4 regions of the Halorhodospira sp. M38 genome follow, and region 4 is predicted to be linked to each of the others. Evidence: predicted binding sites of a transcription regulator. Region 4 holds the regulator's gene; each other region holds the start of a gene.
What was found. The regulator sigma-54, encoded in region 4, starts transcription at its own class of promoters, with help from an activator protein. The targets are predictions, from matches to a motif close to TGGCANGNTNCNTGCTT.
Positions count from the first base shown of each region.

Region 1: a site for sigma-54 is predicted at 2,234-2,250, ahead of nifE (nitrogenase iron-molybdenum cofactor biosynthesis protein NifE). Genes of this name have one in related genera too.
Region 2: a site for sigma-54 is predicted at 1,520-1,536, ahead of nifH (nitrogenase iron protein). Genes of this name have one in related genera too.
Region 3: a site for sigma-54 is predicted at 3,199-3,215, ahead of flgA (flagellar basal body P-ring formation chaperone FlgA). Genes of this name have one in related genera too.

Region 1 is NZ_JAJNQP010000007.1:49,238-54,801, reverse strand. Features, by position in the region: gene LRA98_RS06245 (YbgA family protein) at 1-549, opposite strand, end outside; gene LRA98_RS06240 (HAD family hydrolase) at 586-1,323, opposite strand; gene dnaQ (DNA polymerase III subunit epsilon) at 1,320-2,051, opposite strand; gene nifE (nitrogenase iron-molybdenum cofactor biosynthesis protein NifE) at 2,290-3,687, shown strand; gene nifN (nitrogenase iron-molybdenum cofactor biosynthesis protein NifN) at 3,684-5,051, shown strand; gene LRA98_RS06220 (NifB/NifX family molybdenum-iron cluster-binding protein) at 5,061-5,546, shown strand.
Region 2 is NZ_JAJNQP010000007.1:36,814-42,377, reverse strand. Features, by position in the region: gene nifD (nitrogenase molybdenum-iron protein alpha chain) at 1-571, opposite strand, end outside; gene nifH (nitrogenase iron protein) at 585-1,460, opposite strand; gene LRA98_RS06165 (SIR2 family protein) at 1,971-2,858, opposite strand; gene LRA98_RS13145 (nitrogen fixation protein NifZ) at 2,836-3,801, opposite strand; gene nifW (nitrogenase-stabilizing/protective protein NifW) at 3,801-4,136, opposite strand; gene nifV (homocitrate synthase) at 4,148-5,293, opposite strand; gene LRA98_RS06140 (nitrogen fixation protein NifQ) at 5,293-5,564, opposite strand, start outside.
Region 3 is NZ_JAJNQP010000005.1:48,275-53,838, reverse strand. Features, by position in the region: gene LRA98_RS04950 (flagellar hook assembly protein FlgD) at 1-174, opposite strand, end outside; gene flgC (flagellar basal body rod protein FlgC) at 192-761, opposite strand; gene flgB (flagellar basal body rod protein FlgB) at 768-1,175, opposite strand; gene LRA98_RS04935 (CheR family methyltransferase) at 1,317-2,144, opposite strand; gene LRA98_RS04930 (chemotaxis protein CheV) at 2,163-3,098, opposite strand; gene flgA (flagellar basal body P-ring formation chaperone FlgA) at 3,262-4,023, shown strand; gene flgM (flagellar biosynthesis anti-sigma factor FlgM) at 4,188-4,496, shown strand; gene LRA98_RS04915 (flagella synthesis protein FlgN) at 4,496-5,023, shown strand; gene LRA98_RS04910 (hypothetical protein) at 5,102-5,494, shown strand; gene rplS (50S ribosomal protein L19) at 5,487-5,564, opposite strand, start outside.
Region 4 is NZ_JAJNQP010000010.1:65,843-71,406, reverse strand. Features, by position in the region: gene LRA98_RS07885 (KdsC family phosphatase) at 1-410, shown strand, start outside; gene lptC (LPS export ABC transporter periplasmic protein LptC) at 414-977, shown strand; gene lptA (lipopolysaccharide transport periplasmic protein LptA) at 964-1,491, shown strand; gene lptB (LPS export ABC transporter ATP-binding protein) at 1,496-2,221, shown strand; gene LRA98_RS07865 (RNA polymerase factor sigma-54) at 2,262-3,716, shown strand; gene hpf (ribosome hibernation-promoting factor, HPF/YfiA family) at 3,759-4,085, shown strand; gene LRA98_RS07855 (PTS sugar transporter subunit IIA) at 4,129-4,599, shown strand; gene LRA98_RS07850 (HPr kinase/phosphorylase) at 4,596-5,117, shown strand; gene rapZ (RNase adapter RapZ) at 5,114-5,564, shown strand, end outside.

The sequences.
Region 1 (5,564 bases), on a different contig from region 4:
GTAGCAGAAGACCCGACAGACAAAGCCCTCGCGCAGGGCCGGATCATTGAGCCGGCCCTCCTCCTCGACCGGCAGCAGCGGATTCGTCTCCATCAGTGTCCGCGCGTAGGCGCCACGGCTTGAGAACCCGGCCGGATGGCCGTCGGGCTTATACACCTTGACCCGCTCCATGCCGCAACTCGGCGACTTGGACTTGAGGATATAGCCGCTGAGCCAGTGCAGCTCACGCCCCTTCTCGCGGCCGTAGGCCTCCATGGCCTCGGTGACGTCGGTCTGCCGGTCACGCACACCACGCACCCGCACCCGCTCGTCCTCGGCCTGCTCCAGGCGGATGGGCGGCCGCGGGGTGGGCAGCCCGATGGCCACCTCGGGGCAGACGGGCACGTAGCGGAAGTAGCGCGAGAGCGCCTCGGTCACGAAGGGGTTGCGCTTGTGGCTGCCGTCGTAGCGCACCTCCTCGCCGAGCAGGCAGCTGCTCACGCCGACCGGTATGCGTGGCTCTGGCTCTTGGGCACCATCCTCCCGGTTCTGCTCGCTCTCCCGACTCATGATCTCCCTGGGTTTGTACATCTTTTGTACAGCATTCTAAACGTCCTGTGCCGGCCCCGCACCCACCCTGCGCTCAATGGCACGGCGCAGCGCCTCCATGTCCGGGACCATGAGGCAGTCGGGCACGCCGTCCGGCGGCTCCGGCGGGCCGTGACGGCACATCAGCGCCGCCTGCATACCCGCGGCCAGGGCGCCGGCGGCGTCGGTGTGCGGATCATCACCGACGTGCAGGACCTCCCCCGGCGGTACCCCGGCACGCTCACAGGCCAGGGCGAAGATCGCCGGCTCCGGCTTGGGGATGTCAATATCCACGCCGCGCACCACGAAGTCGACGCAGGGCCCCAGTGCCGTACGGTAGACATCGGCGTTGCCGTTGGTGATCACGCCGATCCGAAAGCGCGCCGAGAGCTCGCGCAGCGCCGGCAACACCTCGGGGAACGGGGCCACCCGGGCCTGCCGCGCCTCGAGAAAGACGGCAAAGGTCTGCTCCACAAAGCGCTCCGCGGCCGTCCCATCGATCCCGCAGCAGCGGGCGATCTCGGCCATGGTGGCACGGCGCAGGGTGGTCGCGTTGCGCGTCAGCTCAGGCCGCGCGGCGGCGAGTTCGCGGCGGAGCTGGCGCATGCGGTCGGGATCGAAGCGCTCGGCCACCACCGGGTAGGCTTCGCGCAGGTAGTCGTGCAGGGTCTGCTCAGCCGCCGCGAGCACGTCCTCGACGGACCACAGGGTGTCGTCGAGATCGAAGGTCAGCGCCCGCAGCGGTGCCCGGATCATGAGCCGGCCGCCTCTTCGCCGCCGCCCGCCCGGCGCCACAGCGCCGGGCCACCGCAGGTCGCCTCGATCCGCTGGAGCAACTGCTCGTGGGCCTCGCGCTCCAGCTCGCCCGATTCCGGGACGCGCAGTCGCGGCCGCTCCGGGGACAGCCGCTGGATCGGCTCGGCGCAGCCCGGCTCCAGGCCCTCGCCGTCCAGGGAGAGCTTGCCCTGGCCACCGGTCATGGCCAGGTAGACCTCGGCGAGCAGCTCGGAGTCGAGCAGCGCGCCGTGGAGTTCACGCCGCGAGCCGTCCACGCCGTAGCGCTTGCACAGCGCGTCGAGGCTGCAGCGCTGCCCCGGATGCATGCGCCGCGCCAGCTGCAGCGAATCGGTGACGGTGCAGTAGTCCTCGAGTTGCCCCCACGCCGGCCCCAGACGGGCCAACTCGGCGTCGATGAAGCCGACGTCGAAGGGGGCGTTGTGGATGATCAGCTCGGCATCCCGGACATAGTCGACGAAGCGCCGGGCGATGTCGGCGAAACGCGGCTTGTCCGCCAGGAAGCGGTTCGACAGGCCGTGAACGTTCTCCGCGCCCTCGTCCACCGCCCGATCGGGATTGAGGTACTCGTGGAAGTTGTTGCCGGTCAGCCGCCGGCGCTCGAGTTCCACGCAGCCGACCTCGATGATGCGGTGCCCCTCGGCGGGGTCCATGCCAGTGGTCTCGGTGTCGAGCAGGATCTGCCGCATGGCTCGGGTCCCGGGTACTTTGCAACGATTCCAAATAGTCTGCGGTGCGCCCTATCCCGGGTCAACGCAGGTTGTGCGAAAGGGCACACGATAACGCCCGCCCGTCGGATTTGCGACACGCGCGCGCCGCTCGCCGCCCGGCCACCGCCCGGCACAGGGCGGCGGCGACCGCCGACCGGGCGTGGCACGCGCCTTGCTGCACTGCGGGCAAGCCACCCACGACCGGAGCTGCCCGCCCATGCGCAACCAGGAGATCGCCGCTCTGCTCGACGAGCCGGGCTGCGCCCACAACCAGGGGTCGAAGTCCGGCTGCGCACGTCCCACCCCCGGGGCCGCCGCCGGCGGCTGCGCCTTCGACGGCGCCCAGATCACCCTGCTGCCGGTGGCCGATGCCGCCCACATCGTCCACGGCCCCATCGGCTGCGCCGGCAGTTCCTGGGATAACCGCGGCACCCGCTCCACCGGGCCCACCCTGTGGCGCATCGGTATGACCACCGACCTCAGCGAGCAGGACGTGATCATGGGCCGGGGCGAGGCGCGGCTGTTCCACGCCATCAAGCAGGCCGTGGACGAACACGCCCCGGCGGCGGTGTTCGTCTACAACACCTGCGTACCGGCACTCACCGGCGACGACCTCGAGGCAGTATGCGGCAGCGCCGAGCGCCGCTGGGGCACGCCAGTCATCCCGGTGGACTGCGCCGGATTCTACGGCAGCAAAAACCTGGGCAACCGCATCGCCGGCGAGGCGGTGGTCCGGCACATCGTCGGCACCCGCGAGCCGGAACCGGTGCCGGCAGAGGACCAACCGGCGGACCACCAGATACACGACGTGGGCCTGATCGGCGAGTTCAACATCGCCGGCGAATTCTGGAACGTCCTGCCGCTGCTCGACGAGCTCGGCCTGCGCCTGCTCGGCAGCCTATCCGGCGACGCCCGCTACCGCGAGCTGCAGACCCTCCACCGGGCCGAGGCCAACATGCTGGTCTGCTCCAAGGCTTTGCTGAATGTGGCGCGCACCCTGGAGGAGCGCTACGGCATCCCGTATTTCGAGGGCAGCTTCTACGGCGTCGCCGACACCTCCGCCGCCCTGCGCGGCTTCGCCCGGCTGATCGACGACCCGGCACTGACCGAGCGCACCGAGCAGGTCATCGCCCGCGAAGAGGCCCGCGCCGATGCCGCGCTGGAGCCCTACCGCGAGCGCCTGCGCGGGCGCCGCGCCCTGCTCTATACCGGCGGCGTGAAGAGCTGGTCGGTGGTCTCGGCGCTGCAGGATCTGGGCATGGAGGTGGTCGCCACCGGAACGCGCAAATCCACCGAGGCGGACAAGGCGCGTATCCGCGAGCTGATGGGCGAGCAGGCGCAGATGCTCGATAGCGGCGCGCCGCGGACGCTGATCGACACCGTCCGCGCCCACGAGGCCGACGTGCTCATCGCCGGCGGACGGAACATGTACACCGCGCTGAAGGCGCGCATCCCGTTTCTGGACATCAACCAGGAGCGCCCCCACGCCTACGCCGGCTACACCGGCATGGTGGAGCTGGCCCGCCAGCTGTGCCGCAGCATCGAGAGCCCCATCTGGCCCCAGGTGCGTGAACCGGCGCCCTGGGAACGGCAGGAAGGGAGGACCGGGCCATGACCCGCATCGAACGATCCACCAGCCCGCTGAGCGTCAACCCGCTGAAGGCCAGCCAACCGGTGGGTGGCACCCTCGCCACCCTCGGCTTCCGCGGCGCCGTGCCGCTGCTCCACGGGGCCCAGGGCTGCACGGCCTTCGGCAAGGTCTACTTCGTGCGCCACTTCAACGAGCCGATCCCGTTGCAGACCACGGCCATCGACCCGATCAGCGCGGTGCTCGGCGCCGACGATAACGTCCTCGGCGCCCTGGATACCCTGTGCAGCAAGTCCGCGCCGGCGCTGATCACGCTGCTGACCACCGGGCTCTCGGAGGCCGAGGGTACGGACATCGAACGACTGGTGCGCACCTTCCGCAGCGAGCACCCGGAGCACGCCACCACCGCCGTGGTGCCGGTGAACACGCCGGATTTCGTCGGCAGCCTGGCCAGTGGCTACGCGGCCACGGTGGAGGCGGTCATCGAACACCTGGTCCCCGCCGAGGGCACCCGCCCCGGCCGGGCACCGCGGCGGGTCAACCTGCTGCTCTCCGACGCCGTCTCGCCCGGGGATGCCGAGGCGCTGTGCGAGTTGCTCGAGGCCTTCGGCCTGGAGCCGGTGGCCATCCCCGACCTGGGGGCCTCCATGGACGGCCACCTAGACGACGACGATTTCAGCCCCATCACCACCGACGGGACGCCGCTGGAGGCGCTGCGTGGCTGCGGCGACGCCGCCGCCACGGTGGTCGTGGGCGCCTCGCTGAACCGCGCGGCGGACCGGCTGCGCGAGCGCACCGGGGTCCCCGACTACCGCTTCGAGCACCTGATGGGCCTGCACGCCACGGACCGGCTGGTCATGGTCCTGTGCGCCATCGCCGACCGCACCGCCCCGCCACCACGCATCCAGCGCCAGCGTCGGCAGCTGCAGGACGCCCTGCTCGACACCCACTCGGTGCTCGGCACCACGCCGGTGGGCGTGGCCACCGAGGCGGACCTGCTCGCCGGGCTGACCACCCTGCTCCACGACGCCGGCGCCGAGGTGACCACCGCCGTGGCCCCGGAGCGCTCGCCGGTGCTCGACGCCATACCGGCGCGCCGGGTGCATATCGGCGACCTGGAGGCGCTGGAGCACCACGGCCGCGAGGACGGCGTGGAGCTGATCCTCGGCAGCGGCCACGCCGCCGCCACCGCCGGCCGGCTGGGGGTGCCCATCGTGCAGTGCGGCTACCCCATCTGGGAGCGGGTCGGGCTGCACACCCGCCCCCGGGTGGGCTACCGCGGCAGCCGCGACACCCTCTTCGAGCTGGCCAACACCCTCCTCGAGCATCGCGAGGTGCACGGCGACGTGCGCCCCTACCGCTCGATCTACCGCAGCGCCGATATCGCCTGAGGAGCCGTGATGACTGTCCGTCACTTAAGGATCGCCGACGGGGAGGGGCTGGAACCCGCCCACCAGGGCTCGGTGCGCATCGCCTTCGCCACCGCCGACCGGCACACCGTGGACCAGCACTTCGGGCTGGCCAGCGGCTTCGCCATCTACCAGGTGGGGTGTTCGGGCACCCGGCTGCTGGAGGTGGCCGACATCGAGGAGCCGGCCGACGCAGCGCCGGACTGCGACCGCCTGGGACCGCGCCTGCAGGTCGTCGAGGGCTGCGCCGCGCTCTACTGCAACGCCATCGGCGCCCCGGCCGTGCGACGGCTGCTCACACAGGGGTGCCAGCCGCGCAAGGTCTCCCACGGCACCGCCATCGACACCCTGCTGGGCACCCTGATCGCGCAGTTGCGCGAGCGCCCGCCGGCCTGGCTGAGCCGGGCCCTGCGCGGCGAACCGGCCGGCGAGGCCCGTTTCGACGCCATGGAGGCCACCGGCTGGTGGGCCGACTGACCAGCTGCAGCCAACCAG
Region 2 (5,564 bases), on a different contig from region 4:
ACTGCGAGACCCCGCGGAAGCCCTCACAGCGCACCGGGATAACCGGCTTGCCGAGGCGCTCGGTGGCCTGACGGCCCACCGAGTCGATGTCGTCGCCGATCAACCCGACGGGGCACTCCGACTGCACGGTGATGCCCTTGTTGAGCGGGAAGAGCATCTCGACTTCGTCGATGATCTTCTCGAGCTTCGGGTCACCGCCGAAGACGATGTCCCGCTCCTGGAAATCGGAGGTGAAGTTGATGGTGCCGAAGGTGTCCACGCCGGTGTGGCCGGTGTAGTAATTGCGACGGCCGGCCCGCGAGAGCTGGCCGCAGCCCACCGGGCCGTGGGAGATGTGCACCATGTCCTTGATCGGCCCCCAGACCACGCCCTTGGAGCCGGCGTAGGCGCAGCCGCGCTGGGTCATGACCCCGGGCACCGACTTGCGGTTGGAGGTCACGCACTTGCTCGGCTGCTGGTCGGCCCCGACGGCGGCCAGGTGCTTGGCGCGCTCCTCGCGGGTAGCCTCGGGATAGACCTCGAGGACCTCCTCGATCAGCGCCTGGGCCTCGTCCTGCGTCATGCTGCTCATTGGCTCTCCCCCTTTACGCCGAGGCGGTCTCGTCGGCCTTCTGCCCCACGATGGACTCGTCCTCCTCCTCGAGGATGCCGAACTCCATGAGCAGGTCCTCGAGGTCATCCATGCCCAGCGGCGTGGGCACGACCATTTGGGTGTTGTTGATGACGTTGTCCGCCAGTTCGCGGTAGACGTCGGCCTGCTTGCACTCCGGGTTGTACTCGATGACCGTCATACGCCGGATCTCGGCGTGCTGGACCATGTTGTCCCGCGGGATGAAGCCGATCATCTGGGTACCCAGCCGGCTGGCGAGGTTCTCGATGAGCTCGTCCTCGCGGTCGGTGTTGCGGGAGTTGCAGATCAGCCCGGCCATGCGCACGCCGCCGGAGCTGGCGTACTTCACGATGCCCTTGGCGATGTTGTTCGCCGCGTACATGGCCATCATCTCGCCGGAGACGACGATGTAGATCTCCTGGGCCTTGTTCTCGCGGATGGGCATGGCGAAGCCGCCGCAGACCACGTCGCCAAGGACGTCGTAGAAGACGAAGTCCAGGTCGTCCTCGTAGGCGCCCTCCTCCTCGAGGAAGTTGATGGCGGTGATCACGCCGCGGCCGGCGCAGCCGACCCCCGGCTCCGGGCCACCGGACTCGACGCACTTGGTGTCGCCGTAGCCGACCTGCAGGACGTCCTCGAGCTCAAGGTCTTCGACGCTGCCCGCCTCGGCGGCCAGGTGCATGACCGTGTTCTGCGCCTTGGCATGGAGCATCAGGCGGGTGGAGTCGGCCTTCGGATCGCAGCCGACGATCATCACCTTCTTGCCTTTCTCGGCGAGCGCCGCCACCAGGTTCTGCGTGGTGGTGGACTTGCCGATGCCGCCCTTGCCGTAGATTGCTGCCTGTCTCATGGGTTAATCCCTCCTGACCGATGGTTACGTTGGCCGCCTCAGCGGCTCGCACCCGGGTTTTGCAACCGGCGTGCCAGCAGGGGGCAACGACGGACCCGCTGCGCCGAAGGTGACCCGCCGCGTTTACGCAACCCGTTGATCCAAAAGACTTATAGGAAGACCAGGAACGATCAGCAAAGAAAGGGCGAACACCCCCGGGGGCCCGGCCCGACGATCCGGGACGGCCCGCAGGCCCGTGGCAAGTCCGACATGATCGGCCGGGGGTTGTCGGGGAGCGGACAAGGGGAAGAACCGCTCCCCGACCGACAGGAGGGATGCTTAGTGCTCGCTGAAGACGGTGGTGTGACCGCGGTCGCTGAAGGCGAGGACCTGGTAGGACTCATCCGGCTGGCCGGGGATCCACTTGCGTCGCATCGCCCCTGCTCCTCATCGACAGGTTGTGTGGCACCGGTCGTCATTATTGATCGAACGCAATCCGGATGCCACCCCCTCCGACGGGGCGAGCGACGCTCAGGCGCGTTGGGGTGACGAGGCGACGCCGACGGCCCGCGCCGCCAGTTCGCGGGCGCAGGCCTCGATCACGGTCACACCGTGGCGGGCCAGGTAGCGCCGCTCCTTGCCGGCCGTGGCGGGCAACAACGCCCAGCCCTTGGGCTCGCCGGCCTCCTGGGTGATCTCGGTGAAGAGCATGCGCTCGGTATCCCGGGTGAAGCGAACCCCGAGACTCAGGTAGCGCACGCCCCGGCGCCGCTCCTTGAGGAACCGCGGCAGGGCGAAGCCGCCCATCAGTTCGGTGAGGTAGTCCACAAAATCGGCGTCCGAGGCAACGAAGCTCGGCTCGGGCCGGGGCGACCCCAGGGGCTTGAAAAGGATCGGACCCGCCGGCGACGGCGGCGACTCGGCCGCCTCGTCGTGGAGCTCGTGGTAGCCGATGCTGTCGTGCCGGAAGACCCGATAGCGTCGCCCGCCAGTGACCCGTGCGACGCCCTGAACCAGCAGGTGCGGGGTGCCGGCCCAGGCGTCCTGGAGCTGGGTATCCCGGTTGAGATCCACCACCCAGGCCGGCCGCTGCTGCGCCAGCCAGTCGATCACCGGCGCCCGGGTCCAGGGGACCTCGCCGAAGCAGGTCCGCAGAAAACGCTCCAGATAGGGGCGTCCGTGATCCTGCTCGACCTTCATCGCCGCCCGCGAGAACTCGTGCATCAGCACCGGCGACATCGGCTTGCCCTGATTCAGCGCGAGGATCAGCCGCTCGTTGTCTGCCGGCATGGCATCGCCGGTCTCCGGGTGACACGCCCCGTCCAGCGCGCCCGGCCCGAGCACCGGGACGACGCTGCCGTCGGCGAAGCCGTGGGTCCAGCGGCGAATACGCTCGTCATCCAGTCCCGGATGGCTCATGGTTCTCCCCTCCCTGGCCGGCCCGCGCCCGATCCCGTTGGACCTGGCGGGCCCGCTTTTCCTGCAGGGCCCCGCGGATCCGCTCGCGCAGCTCGTCATCCAGCGGGGCAACGTCGGGCGGGTGCACGGTCTCGCAGAGGAGCACGTGCAGACCCATCGCCGTTTCCACCGGGCCGCGCACCTCGCCGGCGGCCATCTCGAACAGGGCCGCGTCCAGCTCCTCATGCAGCTGCCCCCGCGCCACCCGGCCCACCAGCCCGCCGTGCAGGGCGCTGGGGCACTCGGAGTGGCGCTCGGCGGCGGCGGCAAAGCCCCGCGGGTCGTCCGCCAGCTTCCCGGCCAGCTTCTCCGCCCGCGCCCAGGCCCGCTGCCGGGTATTCTCCGGGAACTCGTCGTTGATGGTGATCAGAAGATGGCGCACGGTGCGCGTCTCGTCCCGCTGGAAGCGCTCCGGATGCTCGCGGTAGAAGCGCTCCACGTCCTCGTCGGTGACCTCCGGCACCTCGGCGGCCAGCGGCGCCAGGGCGTGCTCCGGAACCTGCAGCGTACGCCCCGGGAAGCGGACCTGGTAGGCCGGCCCGGTGCGTGCATCGCGCATGACGCGGATGATCTCGCCCACCGCACCCGGCTCGGCCACCACCTCGCCATGGACGGCGAGCCGCCGCGTGGGCGTGACGCGGTCGCGAAACTCGAAGCGGGTCTCCACCCAGTGGCTGGCTGCATCCATGAGCTCCTCCTCGCGACAGCCGACCATGCGGTCCTGATCCAGAAAGAAGACGCTGTAGACGATCTGATCCTGCAGGAAGGTCCCCACATCACGGACGTAACCCACGCTCCCCCGGGGGACGAGCAGCTCACCGCGGGCCACGCCGGGGTAGGTGCCGTCGTTGCGGATGTTGCGCGCCACCCGCACCGCCGCGCCGATCCGGAACCGCGGCAGCATCAGCCGAATCCTCCACGGCCGATTCGCGCCACCGGGACCTCGCCGCTCGCCCCCCGGGCCACCTGCCGGTGGATGCGCAGCGCGGCCTGGCTGCGGGCGTCGGAGCCGACGAAGTCGTCGTGGGCGCGTTGCAGCAGTGCCCGGGCCTGCCCCTCGGCCTCATCGGGTGTCGCCGGCGGCTCGGCGCTGGCGTAGTCGTGGAAGCGCTGCAGGATATGCAAGCGGTAGACCCGCAGCAGCTGTGGATCGTAGGCCACGCCGAGGCCCTCGAACCACGCCTCCGCGCCCTCCAGGCCCTCCTCGTTTTCCGGTTCCAGTGGCTCCAACCACTTCATGGCAACCTCCTCTACACCTCGACGACATCCTCGGCGGCCGCGGCCGCCCCTTGCGCCACCAGCGCACGCAGCTCCGCGGCACTGGGGGCACGCTTGTGAGTGACACTCCAGCGGCGGATCAGCGGCAGCAGCGCCCGGGCCTGCTCGCGGTCCAGGCTCACCCCGGCCTCGCGGCACGCCGCCTGGACCCCGCGGGTGCCGGAGTGCTTGCCGAGGACGAGCTCGTGGCACCGCCCGACCTCGTCCGGATCCAGACCCTGGTAGTTGCGGGCGTCCTTGAGCAGCCCGTCCACGTGGATCCCGGCCTCGTGGCTAAAGACACCGGCGCCGACCACGCTCTTGCCCCAGGGCACCGGCCGGCCCGAGGCGGCCTCCACCAGTGCCGCGACACCGGTCAGGCCGGCGGCGTCGACCCCGGTGGTCCGGTCACAGAGCCGATGAAGCGCCAGGGTCACCTCCTCGAGCGCGGCGTTGCCGGCACGCTCGCCCAGTCCGCAGACGGTGGTGTTGACGTGGGTGGCGCCGCCGCGGACGGCGGCCAGGGTGTTGGCCGTGGCCAGACCGAAGTCGTCGTGGGCGTGCATCTCCAGCTCCAGGCCGGTGGCCGCGCGCAGGCGCTGGAAGAGCTCGTGGACCGCGAACGGCTCGGCGATGCCGACCGTATCCGCGATGCGCAGCCGGCGCGCCCCGGCCGCCTCCGCACAGTGCGCGACCTCGACGAGGAAATCGGGATCGGCGCGGGTGGCGTCCTCGCCGCCGACACTCACCGCCAGCCCTTCGGCCCGCGCCCGCCGCACCCATGCATCGATCCGACCCAGCACCCAGCGGCGGTCGCGGCCGAGCTTGTGCGCAATCTGCTGATCCGAGACCGGGATAGAGCCGTCCACCCCCCAGACCCCCAGCCCGACACACGCCCGCAGGTCCGCCTCGCGCATGCGCGCCCAAACCAGCAACCGCGCCGACAGCCCGGCGGACACCAGGGCCCGGATGTCGGCCCGCTCCTCGGGCCCCATGGCCGGGATGCCCACCTCCAGCTCGGGCACGCCGATCCCGTCGAGCGCCGCGGCGATGGCACACTTCTCCGCGCGGGTGAAGGCCACGCCGGCGGACTGTTCGCCGTCGCGCAAGGTCGTATCGTCGATCACCACCGCGCCCATCACTCCTCCGGCCCGAAGCACTCGGCGAAATCGCTGCAGGCGTCGCAGGACGGCGCCCGGCACGTATAGATTCCGGTCTCTTCACACAACCGCTTGTACAGGAACTTCTTCCACTTCATGTCGCGGTCGTTCAACGCACAGAGCGCGGGGAAGGCGTCTTCCATCAACGCCGTGAGCTCCCCACGGGAGCGCAACCCCAGGTCCTGCCAGAGATGATCCCGGCCCAGACAGCCGGCGGCGACGATGCGCGCCAGCCAGCGCTCCGAGCGAT
Region 3 (5,564 bases), on a different contig from region 4:
GCCACTGCCCACGGGCTTCTCGGCCGCCTTCTGCGCCGCCTGCACACCCTCGGCGACGCCCTGCGTGGCCCCGCCGCCCGGCTTACCGGATCCGCCGTCACCGGCGTTCGGCGGTTTGGGGGCCTTCTGGCCGCCACCGGCGGCCCCGCCCATCAGTTGGCTCGGATCGAGCATGGTCGCTCCTCCCGGATTCAGCGGCCGAGGCGCAGGGTCTCGAGCATGAGATCCCGCGAGGTGTTCATGACTTCGACGTTGTTCTGGAACGACCGCGAGGCGGAGATCATGTTGGTCATCTCCTCGACGGAGTTCACGTTGGAGCGGTAGACGTAGCCGTCGTCATCCGCCTGCGGATGGTGCGGCTTGTACAGCGGCTCAATCTCGGCGTCGCTCTCCACCACACCCGGCATGAAGACCGGTACGCTGGGCGACGGGCTGGCCCAGGGGTCGCCGGCCGCCGGCACACCGGCGGGCTCGCCGCCAAAGAACTGACGCTGGAAGCTCACCGGGCTGACCCGATCCACCGGCCCGCCGGATTCGGCCCAGCCGGGGGTTTGCGCCGGCTGCGGTCCGCCACCCTGCGGATAGCCGCCCTGGGCCTGGTGGAGCGCCGCGGCGAAAACCGGCTGCCGGGCGCGGTACGCCTCCTCGGGGCTGGAGGCGACCGTCTCGGCGTTGGCCAGGTTGCTGGCCACGGTGTTCAGGCGCAGCTGCTGGGCGTTCATCCCGGTGCCGGCGACGTCGATGGCGTGCATCAAGGACATGTTCGCTTACTCCCCTCGGATGGCGCCGGTGAGCTTCTGGATCCGGCCGTTGAGGAAGTCCACGGCGGCCTGGTAGTTCACGGCGTTCTCGGCGAACTTGGCCTGCTCGACGTGCATCTCGACGGTGTTGCCGTCGAGCGAGGCGGCGTGGGGCTCCCGGTATAAAGATTTCGGATCGCCTGCCGCCATGGTGGATGAAGGCGGCGGTTGCACGTGCTGCGCATGCGTCGCCTGCAACGGCTGCGGCTGCGGTTCGCTGGCCTGGCGCATGGCCTCGCGGAAATCCATATCACGCGCCTTGTAGCCGGGCGTGTCCGCGTTGGCGATGTTCGAGGCGAGCAGCTCGTGCCGCTCGCCGCGCAGGCGCATGGCCTGCTCGGGTGCCGAGAAGGCCTGATCGAAGCCGATCCGCATGGCGGGCTCCCGTGGTGTTCGTTCACGGGACTTTTATGCAGATCGCGTGCCAGGCACGCGGGGTTGGCGGATCAACGACTAAGCCGGAAGAAGGCGGCAACGGGCGGCAAGCGCTTGCCGCCCGGCGGCAGGGTCTGTCCGTCAGCCGCGGCGCCGGTAGACCACACCGCCATCGAGGCGGACCAGCTCGAACTCGTCGGAATGCCGGGCGAGGGACTCCGACGCCCCGACGATCAGGTACCCGCCCGGGCGGGTCACTTCGGCGATGCGCTGGACGATATCCCGCCGCGAGTCCCAGCCGAAGTAGATGAGCACGTTGCGGCAGTAAACGATGTCGAATCGACCCAGACCGGCGTAGCTCTCCAGCAGGTTGTGGACGCGGAAGCTAGTCCGCCGGCGCACGGCGGGCTTGACCTCCCAGGTGTTCTCGCCCACGGCATCGAAGAACCGCTGCTGGCGTTCCGGCGCCAGCCCGCGGCGCGCCACGTTGGCGGTATAACGCCCCCGCCGCGCCTCCTCGACCATCGCGGTGGAGATGTCGGTCCCGAGGATCTCGGCCTCCATACGCCCGCCGCTGTCGTTGTACTCGTCGACGGTCATGCTGATCGAGTACGCCTCCTGCCCGGAGGAGCAGGCCGCGGACCAGATGCGCACCGGCCAGACGCGGCGGCGCTCCATCTCGGGGAGCAGGTGCCGACGCAGGACGTCGAAGGGGAAGCGGTCGCGGAACCACTGGGTCTCGTTGGTGGTCATCGCCTCGATAACCCGCCCCTTGAGATCGGCGGTGGGGCGCTGCTCGAGCCGCTGGACCAGGGTGGCCAGATCCGGGATGCGCTCGGCCTCGAGCAGCGGCCCGAGCCGGCTGGCCACCAGGTACTGCTTGCTCGGCCCAAGGACGATCCCGCAGGCGCGCTCCAGGAACCGTGCGAACGCCTGGTACTCCTCTTCACCCACGGAAAGCGCGGCCAAACCGTCCTCCTTGCATGCTCATCCCCCTCGCTCGGCCAGCCGGGCGCCGACCCGCTCGGCCAACTCCCGGGAGTGGAACTTGGCCAGGAACTCGTCGGCCCCCACGCGACGCACCATCTCGGTGTTGAAGACACCGCTGAGCGAGGAGTGGAGCAGGACGTGGACCCCGGCAAGCCCCGGATCCTGCCGGATCGATCGGGTCAGGGTGTAGCCGTCGAGCACCGGCATCTCGATGTCCGAGACCACCATCAGCAGATCGTCGAGCCCGGAGGGATCCTGATCCTTCCAGGTGCGCAGCTGCTCCAGCGCCTCGCGGCCGTTGTTCTTGGTGACCACGCGCACACCGATCTCCTCGAGCGTGCGCTTGATCTGCCCCCGGGCGACCGCCGAGTCGTCCACCACCAGGACCTTGTAAGCCTCGGAGCCCTCGGCGTGATCCACGCCACCGCCCTCGGTGACCTCCGGATCGGCGCCGCCGGCACGCTGAACCTCGGCGAGGACCTTCTCGACGTCGACGATCTGGATCATCTGCCCGTCGTAGCGCGCCACGGCGGTCAGGTAGCTGCCGGCGCTACCCCCGCTCGGCGGCGGCAGCACGTCCTGCCAGTTGATGTTGACGATCCGGTCCACCCCGCCGACCAGGAACCCCTGGACCTGACGGTTGTACTCGGTGACGATGATGTAGTTGCCTTCTTCCTTGGTGATGGCGCCGTTGCCGGTGGCGTAGCTCAGATCGAGCACCGAGAGGGTGTGGCCGCGGATGTAGGCAATCCCCAGCGAGGCCGGATGGGCATGCGGCACGTAACTGAGCTCCGGGGCCGGTATGACCTCGCGGACCTTGAACACGTTGATCCCGTAGCGCTGCCGCCCCTCGAAACGGAACAGCAGCAGCTCCATGCGGTTATGGCCAGCCAGCTGGGTCCGCTGGTCGACGGAGCTCATGATTCCGGCCATCGCTGACGGCTCCCTTATCGGCGTGCGTCCCGGGGGCTGGCCCCCGCCCGTTGGCGTCATGTTAATCCGGTAGCCGGATCAGGGAAAGCGGCCGACGCCGCGGCACACCCTTTGCATATTTCTCCGGAGGATCACCAACCGAATGGAGGTTGCGCGCGGACCGATGAGCAGACCCGCCGGCGCCACCCCCGCCCGCAGGGTCGGGCGCAGTGCGCGACCGTCGCCCGCCTGGCGCCTGGCCGTCGTATTGTTGGCGCTGACGGTCCTGGCCCCGGCGGCGGCGCAGGCCAGCACCCAGTCGCCGGAGGCCATCCGTGAGACGGCGGAGGTGTTCCTGCGCGAGGCGCTGGCCGGGGAGTACGACGAGGTGGAGGTCGAGGCCCGCGGGGTGGACGGCCGGTTGAAACTGCGTGCGTGTGACGGCGAGCTGGAGGGGTTCATCCCCCGCGGGCGCAGCCCCCACCAAGCCGGTACCGTGGGGGTGCGCTGCAGCGGAGAGGCACCCTGGACCGTTTACGTGCGCATGGAAACCACCTTGAAGACGGAGATGGTGGTGGCCGGACGCAGCTTGCGCCGCGGACAGCGGCTCGCGGCGGCGGATCTGCGCACCGCTACGCGGGATGCGCGCCGGGTCCGCGGCGAGTTCTACCGCGACGCCGGCGATCTGGTCGGCCAGGAGGTACGCCGGAGCCTGCGCGAGGGGGTGGCCGTGACCGGCAACCACGTGCAGCCCCCGACGCTGGTCGAGCGCAACGACCGGGTCACCATCGCCGCCGGCCGGGGCGATGCCATCCAGATCAGCAGCCGTGGCCGCGCCCTGGAGCACGGCCAGAAAGGCGACCGGATCCGGGTGGAGAACCTGGACTCCGGACGGGAGATCCAGGCACGGGTCGTCGGCGAGGGCCAGGTCCGGGTCGGCGATTAGGCCGCAGGCGGCGGGAGTTGCCGTCAGTGGCAACCTGGGTCACAGTAACCGGAACCAGGACTCAAGTTCCTGCCCGGGCCGCCGATAGATACGGATAGCACGGGTCCATGCAGGCCAGGGAGCGGCGCTGCAGCCCGCATAGGAAAGGTTTTGAGGAGAGCCCGATGTCCAATCCGATCGAAGGAGGGGGTCCGCGCCCCGTCGGACCCGCGACCGCCCAGCCGGGCAAGGGCCCGAAGAGCGGCGGCGCCGACGAGGCGTCGAACGCCCCGCCCCGGGGCGCAGGCGGCGCCGACGAGGCCGAGACCTCGGAACGACTGCAGACGGTCCGCGAACGCATCGACCAAACCCCGGAAGTCGACCGGGATCGGGTCGAAGCCATCAAGGAGCGGATCGCCAACGGCGACTACCCGGTGGACGCCGAGAAAGTCGCCAAGAAGTTCGCTGAGCTTGAGGCGCTGGTCGAGTCGTGATGACGCCGGCGGAGCACGGCCGCTCTGACCGCTTTCCGCGCCAGACGCTGGACGCGGAGCTGGCGCAGCGCCTGGCCGTGCGCGTCGAGCGCTGCCAGGCGCGCGCCGGGGAACTCGCCGCCACCCTCGAGGCCGAGGCCCGGCAACTGATCGACCGGGACCTGAACGGCTTCGACGAACTCCTGCGCCGCAAGGGCGCCCAGGTCGAGGCCCTGGAAGAGGCCGAGCAGCAGCTGCGGCGGGTTCTCACCGAAGCCGGCTATCCGACGGGGACCGCTGGCGTGCGGGCGGTGTTGCGTACTGCACCGGAGTCGCTGCGCTCCGCCTGGGGCGAGCTGGAGCAGTTGCTGCGCACCATCCAGGCCCGCAACGAGGCCAATGGCCGCCTCATCCACCGCAACCTCGACCATACCCGGCGCCTGCTCGACCTGGCCACCGGCGCCCACGAGCGGGCCGATGAACTCACCTACGGCACCCACGGCGGCTACACCGCCAGCGACCGCTCCCGGCGCATCACGCGCGCCTGACAATACCCGCTCCGGCAACCTCCGAACCGAGCCGCTGCCCGCGTGCTATCTTCAGGGGATGGAACGACGGAGGCAGCCATGACCGAGATCGACCCTGCCACGGCCAGCCACGAAGCGATCCGCCCCCACCACGCCGAGCACGCTGCCGAGCAGCGTCGCCAGGAGGCCCTGCGCCCGGAACGGGACGGGGAGACAACGGGGACGGAACGGATCCGGGAGGAGCGCACCGAGGCGGCCGGCAACCGGGATGCGGAGTCGGTGCGCGCCAGCGACCCGGTGGCGGTCAACGCCTCGGGGCCGGATTCGGCCACCGGCGAGGTGCCACGAGATCGGGAGGAAGCCCGCGCCCTGGCCGAGGAGACCCGGGAACGGATCCTGGACAATCCGGAGCGGGCGGCGGAGTCCGTGCGCGATACCGCCCACGAGCCCGCCGCCAGCCGGATGAGCCGGGCAATCGAAGCCCTTAGTTGATCTTCTCCTTGATGCGCGCCGCCTTGCCGCTGAGCTCGCGCAGGTGGTAGAGCTTGGCCTGGCGCACGTC
Region 4 (5,564 bases):
TCCACATCCACGACGGGAAGGGGCTGCGCATGCTCCAGGACGCCGGTATCGAGGTGGGCTGGATCACCGCCCGCGGGGGCCACTCGGTCATGCGCCGGGCCGAGGAGCTCGGGGTCCGCCACGTCCTGCGTGGCCGCTCGGACAAGGGCGACGCCCTGACCGAGGTGGCCGAGCGCCTCGGGCTCGCCCCGGAGGCGTGCGCCTACACCGGTGACGACCTGATCGACCTGCCGGCGATCCGCCGGGCCGGTTTCGGGGTCGCCGTGGCCGACGGCCACCCCCAGCTGCACGCCCAGGCCGACTGGGTCACTGCACGCCCCGGGGGGCGCGGCGCCGTGCGCGAGGTGGCCGAGCTGATCCTGCACGCCCAGGGCCACCTTGAACCGATGCTGCGCCGGGCGGAAGGCTGAGCCATGCGCCGCGGCTCCCTCTACCCCCTAGCAGCCCTCACCCTGACCGTCCTCCTCGGTCTGCTGCTTACCCGCGACCCGGCGCCGCCGGCCCCGGAGACCGCTGCCCCTCCCGAAGAGCGCCCGGACTTCTTCCTCGAGGGGTTTACCATGGTTGATTTCGACGAGCAGGGGCAGCGCCGTGCGGCCCTTTCCGGGCGCACCGGCGAGCACTTCCCCGGCCGCGGCGAGCTCGAGATCATCGACCCCGACCTGCGCATGCGCTCTCGCGACGGCGTCCTCTGGGAGGCCCGCGCCCCCTTCGGCATCGCCGAACGCGAGGGCGGGGAAGTCCGCCTGTTCGAAGAGGTGGACATCCGTCGTCCGGCCCAGCAGGCGCGTCCGCCGCTGGATATCAACACCCACAACCTGCTGGTGGACCTGCGCGCCGGCGAGGCGCGCACCGTCGAGGCGGTCACCGCTCGCGAGCCGGCCGGCACCCTGCGCGGAACCGGGATGACCCTGGATTACCGCGCGGATCGCCTGCGCCTGCACGCCGACGTCCGGGGGTCGTATGGAGCGTACTGACGCCGCCAGCCGTATCCGCGTGGGACTGCTCGTCGCCGCGACCCTGCTCGCCGCTGCCCTGCCGGCAACGGCCGTGGGCCAGCGCGACGAGGCACCGATCGAACTGGAGGCCGACCGGGTGGATGTCGACGCGGTCGCCGGAGTCAGCGTCTACGAGGGCGACGCCGTGCTCACGCGGGGCGAGATGCGCATCACCGGGGATCGCATGGAGGTCTACACCGACGAGGACGGCGACCTGAGCCACGTCTACGTCGACGGCACGCCGGCCACCTACCGCGATCACCCCGAGAACCAGCCTCGCCCCGTGCATGCCGAGGCGAAACGCATGGAGTACTACTCCCGCGGTCCCGAACGTGCCCATTTCCAGGGCGATGCACATCTCTGGCAGGGGGATGATCAAGTCACCGCCGAGACCATCGACGTCGACCTGGAGGGGCAGGTCATGAAGGCCCGCGGCGCCGAGGGGCAGCGGGCGCGGACCATCCTGTATCCGGCACGGCGCGAGGAGGAATGACCCGTTGGTGACGCTGCGCGCGGAGGGGCTGAGCAAGCGCTATCGCGGCCGCACCGTGGTCAACGGCGCGGGGCTGGAGGTCGCCGACGGTGAGATCGTCGGCCTGCTCGGCCCCAACGGGGCCGGCAAGACCACGTGCTTTTACATGGTCGTCGGCCTGGTGCAGGCCGACGAGGGACGAATCACCCTGGAAGGCGACGACCTCACCCGGTTGCCCATTCACGCCCGGGCCCGATTGGGCATCGGCTACCTCCCCCAGGAACCCTCGGTCTTTCGTAAACTGAGCGTTGCGGATAACGTACGGGCCATCCTGCAGCTGCGCGACGACCTGGACGGCACTGAGCGCGAGCAGGAGCTGGATCGCCTGCTCGAGGAGTTCGGCGTGACCCACGTGCGCGACTCCCCGGGGATCGCCCTGTCCGGGGGCGAGCGCCGGCGCGTGGAGATCGCCCGCGCCCTCGCGGCGAATCCGCGGTTCATACTGCTTGATGAGCCATTCGCCGGGGTCGACCCCATCTCGGTGGGCGAGATCCAGCGGATCGTCCGCCAGCTGGCGCAACGGGGTATCGGCGTGCTGATCACCGACCATAACGTGCGCGAGACGCTGGGCATCGTGCAACGCGCCTACATCCTCAGTGACGGCGAGGTGCTGGCCGCCGGGGACGCCGAGAGCGTGCTGGCCAACCCGCGGGTACGCGAGGTGTACCTGGGCGAGGACTTCCGCCTGTGAGTGACGGACTACGGATGCTTCAAGCACAACGGACACGGCCATGAAGCAGTCGCTTCAGCTACGCATCGGTCAGCAGCTGACCATGACCCCGCAGCTGCAGCAGGCCATCCGGCTGCTGCAACTCTCCAGCCTGGAGCTGCGCACCGAGATCCAGCAGGCCCTGGAGTCGAACTTCATGCTCGAGCTCGATGAGGAGGCCGAACCCGGGCAGGAGCAGGAGCAGCAGGAAACGGAACCCCACGAGGACGAGGCACCGGCCAGCGAACCCGCCGGCGAGGACATCCCCGAAGACCTGCCCCTGGACACCTCCTGGGACGACATCTACGACGGCAGCACGGCACTGAGCGCCCCCGGCGACGAGGGTGCGCAGCGCGACACCCTCGACAACCGGCCGGCCGCCTCCGACAGCCTCCAGCAGCACCTGCACGCGCAGATCGAGCTCGAGGCCTTCTCCGCCCGGGAGCGCTCCATCGCCGAGGTCATCGTCGACGCCGTCGGCGACGACGGCTACCTGACCCAGAGCACCGAGGATCTGCTGGCCGGCTGTCCGGCCGACGAGCAAGTCAGCGCCGAGGAGCTAGAGGCGGTCCTGCAGCGTGTCCAGCGGCTCGACCCGACCGGCGTTGCCGCCCGCGACCCTCAGGAAGCGCTGTGCGTCCAGCTCGAGCAGCTTCCCGAGGACACGCCCTGGCGTGCGGAGGCGCAGCACGCCCTCCTCCACCACCTGGAGCTCATCGCCGAACGCCGCCATGACGACCTGGGCCGCGCCCTGGGGGTCGGCGAAGATGCCCTCGGCGGCATCCTCGGTCTGATCCAGAGCCTCGATCCACGCCCGGGCTCGCAGATCAGCGACACAACCCCGGACTACATCATCCCCGATGTCCTCGTCGTGCGCCGCGACGGCGTCTGGCAGGTGGAACTCAACGGCGAGACCGCCCCCCGCTTGCGCGTCAACGCGTATTACGCCAGCCTGATCCGCAGAGCGGACCGCAGCGCGGACAACCACTGCCTGCGCAACCATCTCCAAGAGGCGCGCTGGCTGATCAAGAGCCTGCGCAGCAGGAACGAGACCTTGCTGAAAGTGGCCAGCGCCATCGTAGAGCGGCAACAGGGGTTCCTCGACCACGGCGAGGAGGCGATGCAACCACTGGTTCTGCGCGAGATCGCCGAGGCGGTGGAGATGCACGAGTCCACCATCTCCCGCATCACCACCAACAAGTACATGCACACCCCGCGGGGCACCTTCGAGTTCAAGTACTTTTTCTCGAGCCACGTGCAGACCAGCGACGGCGGAGAGGCTTCGGCGACGGCGATCCGGGCGCGGATCCGCCGGCTGATCGCCGAGGAGGATCGGGCAAAACCGCTGAGTGACAGCGCGATTGCGCGTATCCTTCATGAGGAGGGGATCCAGGTGGCGCGTCGGACGGTCGCCAAGTACCGGGAGTCCCTGTCCATCGCATCGTCGGCGGAGCGCAGGGAGGCCCGGGGGCGCTGAGGCCCCCGGCTCCGCCGGCGGCAAAGGGGTTCAGGAGGCGGTATGCAGATCAAGCTCAGTGGGCATCATGTCGAGATCACCCCGGCCCTCCGGGCGCATGTGAACGAGAAGATGCAACGCATCCAGCGCCACTTCGACCACGTCATCGATACCGAGGTGATCCTCACGGTGGAGAAGAAGCAGCAGAAGGCCGAGTCGGTCATCCACATCGGGGGTGGCGGCGGGCGCGTTTTTGCCGATGCCATCGAGGAGGATCTCTATGCAGCCATTGACGTGCTCGTGGACAAGCTTGACCGTCAGGTCCTGAAACACAAAGAGAAGGCCGTCGATCAGCGACGGCAGGGCGCGTCCCTCAAGGCCAGCCTTTAAGGCGGCGGGACGCGGTTCAGCGGGCCAGCCGATCGGACACTCCATGGACATCGAGCAACTCATCACGCCGGAACGTGTTCGCTGCGAGAGCGGCATCGAGGACAAGGAGCAGGTGCTCCTGCGCATAGGCGAGCTGATCGGGGCCAGCGGCGACGGCCTCGACGCCCGGGAGATCAGCAACCGGTTGCTGGCCCGTGAGCGACTGGGCAGCACGGGCCTGGGGCACGGCGTCGCCGTGCCCCACGCCCGCATCGACGGGATCGACCGCGCCATCGGGGCCCTCATCCGCCTGGACCGGGGCATCGATTTCGACGCCTTCGACAAGGCACCGGTGGACCTGCTCTTCGCCCTCGTCGTACCCGAGCACTTCACCGACGAGCACCTGCAGATCCTCGCCAGCCTTGCCGAGATGTTCAGCGACAGCAGCCTGTGCGAGCGGCTGCGCCGCTCCTCGGACGGGGACGAGCTGCAGATGGCCCTGCGCGAATGGCAGTCGCACGCCGACCCATCGTGAACGCGGCCGGGAACCGGCCGGTCATCCCCGGCCTGCTGATGGCGGTCCACGGCCGCGGGATTCTGCTGGAGGGCCCCAGCGGCGTGGGCAAGAGCGACGCCGCCCTGGCGCTGCTCGACCGTGGTCACGCCCTGGTGGCCGACGACGCCGTACAGCTGCGCCGCGACGGTGATCGCCTGCTCGGCGCCGGTCCGCAGCAGGGGCGGGGGCTGCTCTGCCTGCGCGACCTCGGCCTGGTGGACATCACCGAACTCTACGGCCCCGCGGCGCTGCGCAGCGAGACCGCCGTGGCTCTGTGCATCCAGCTCCAGCGCGCTCCCGGCCCCACCGAAGCCGAGGCCGCCCTGCACGGCCGGCGCGATCACCGCGAACTGCTCGGCCTGGCCCTACCCCGGGTGACCCTGACCGACAGCGAACGCCGGCCGCTGGCGCCGCTGATCGAGGCCGCCGCCGGCCGCCTCGTCGCGGAGGTCGCAACACACCAGCGCAGCGGCCGGAACCACGGGGTGCCGGCATGAGCGAACTGCGCCTGATCGTGGTCAGCGGCCTGTCGGGCTCGGGCAAGAGCGTCGCCCTGCACACCCTGGAAGACGCCGGTTACTACTGCATCGATAACCTGCCAGTGAGCCTGATCGGCGAGCTGGCCCGCTACGCGCAGAATCGCGACGCACCCACCGGCGAGCGCTTCGCGGTGGGGCTGGACGCCCGCAACCCGCCCCGCGACCTACAGCGCCTGCCCGAGACGCTGACTGCGCTGCGCGAGCAGGGCATCGCCACCGAGGTGCTGTTCCTCTACGCCGAAGACGCCATCCTCATGCGCCGCTATAGCGAGACCCGGCGGCGCCACCCCCTGGCCGAGGGCGATCAGCCGCTGGCCGACGCCCTGCGCGCCGAGCGCGCCCTGCTCGAACCGCTGCGCGAGGTGGCCGACTGGAGTATCGACACCTCGCGGACCACGGTCCACG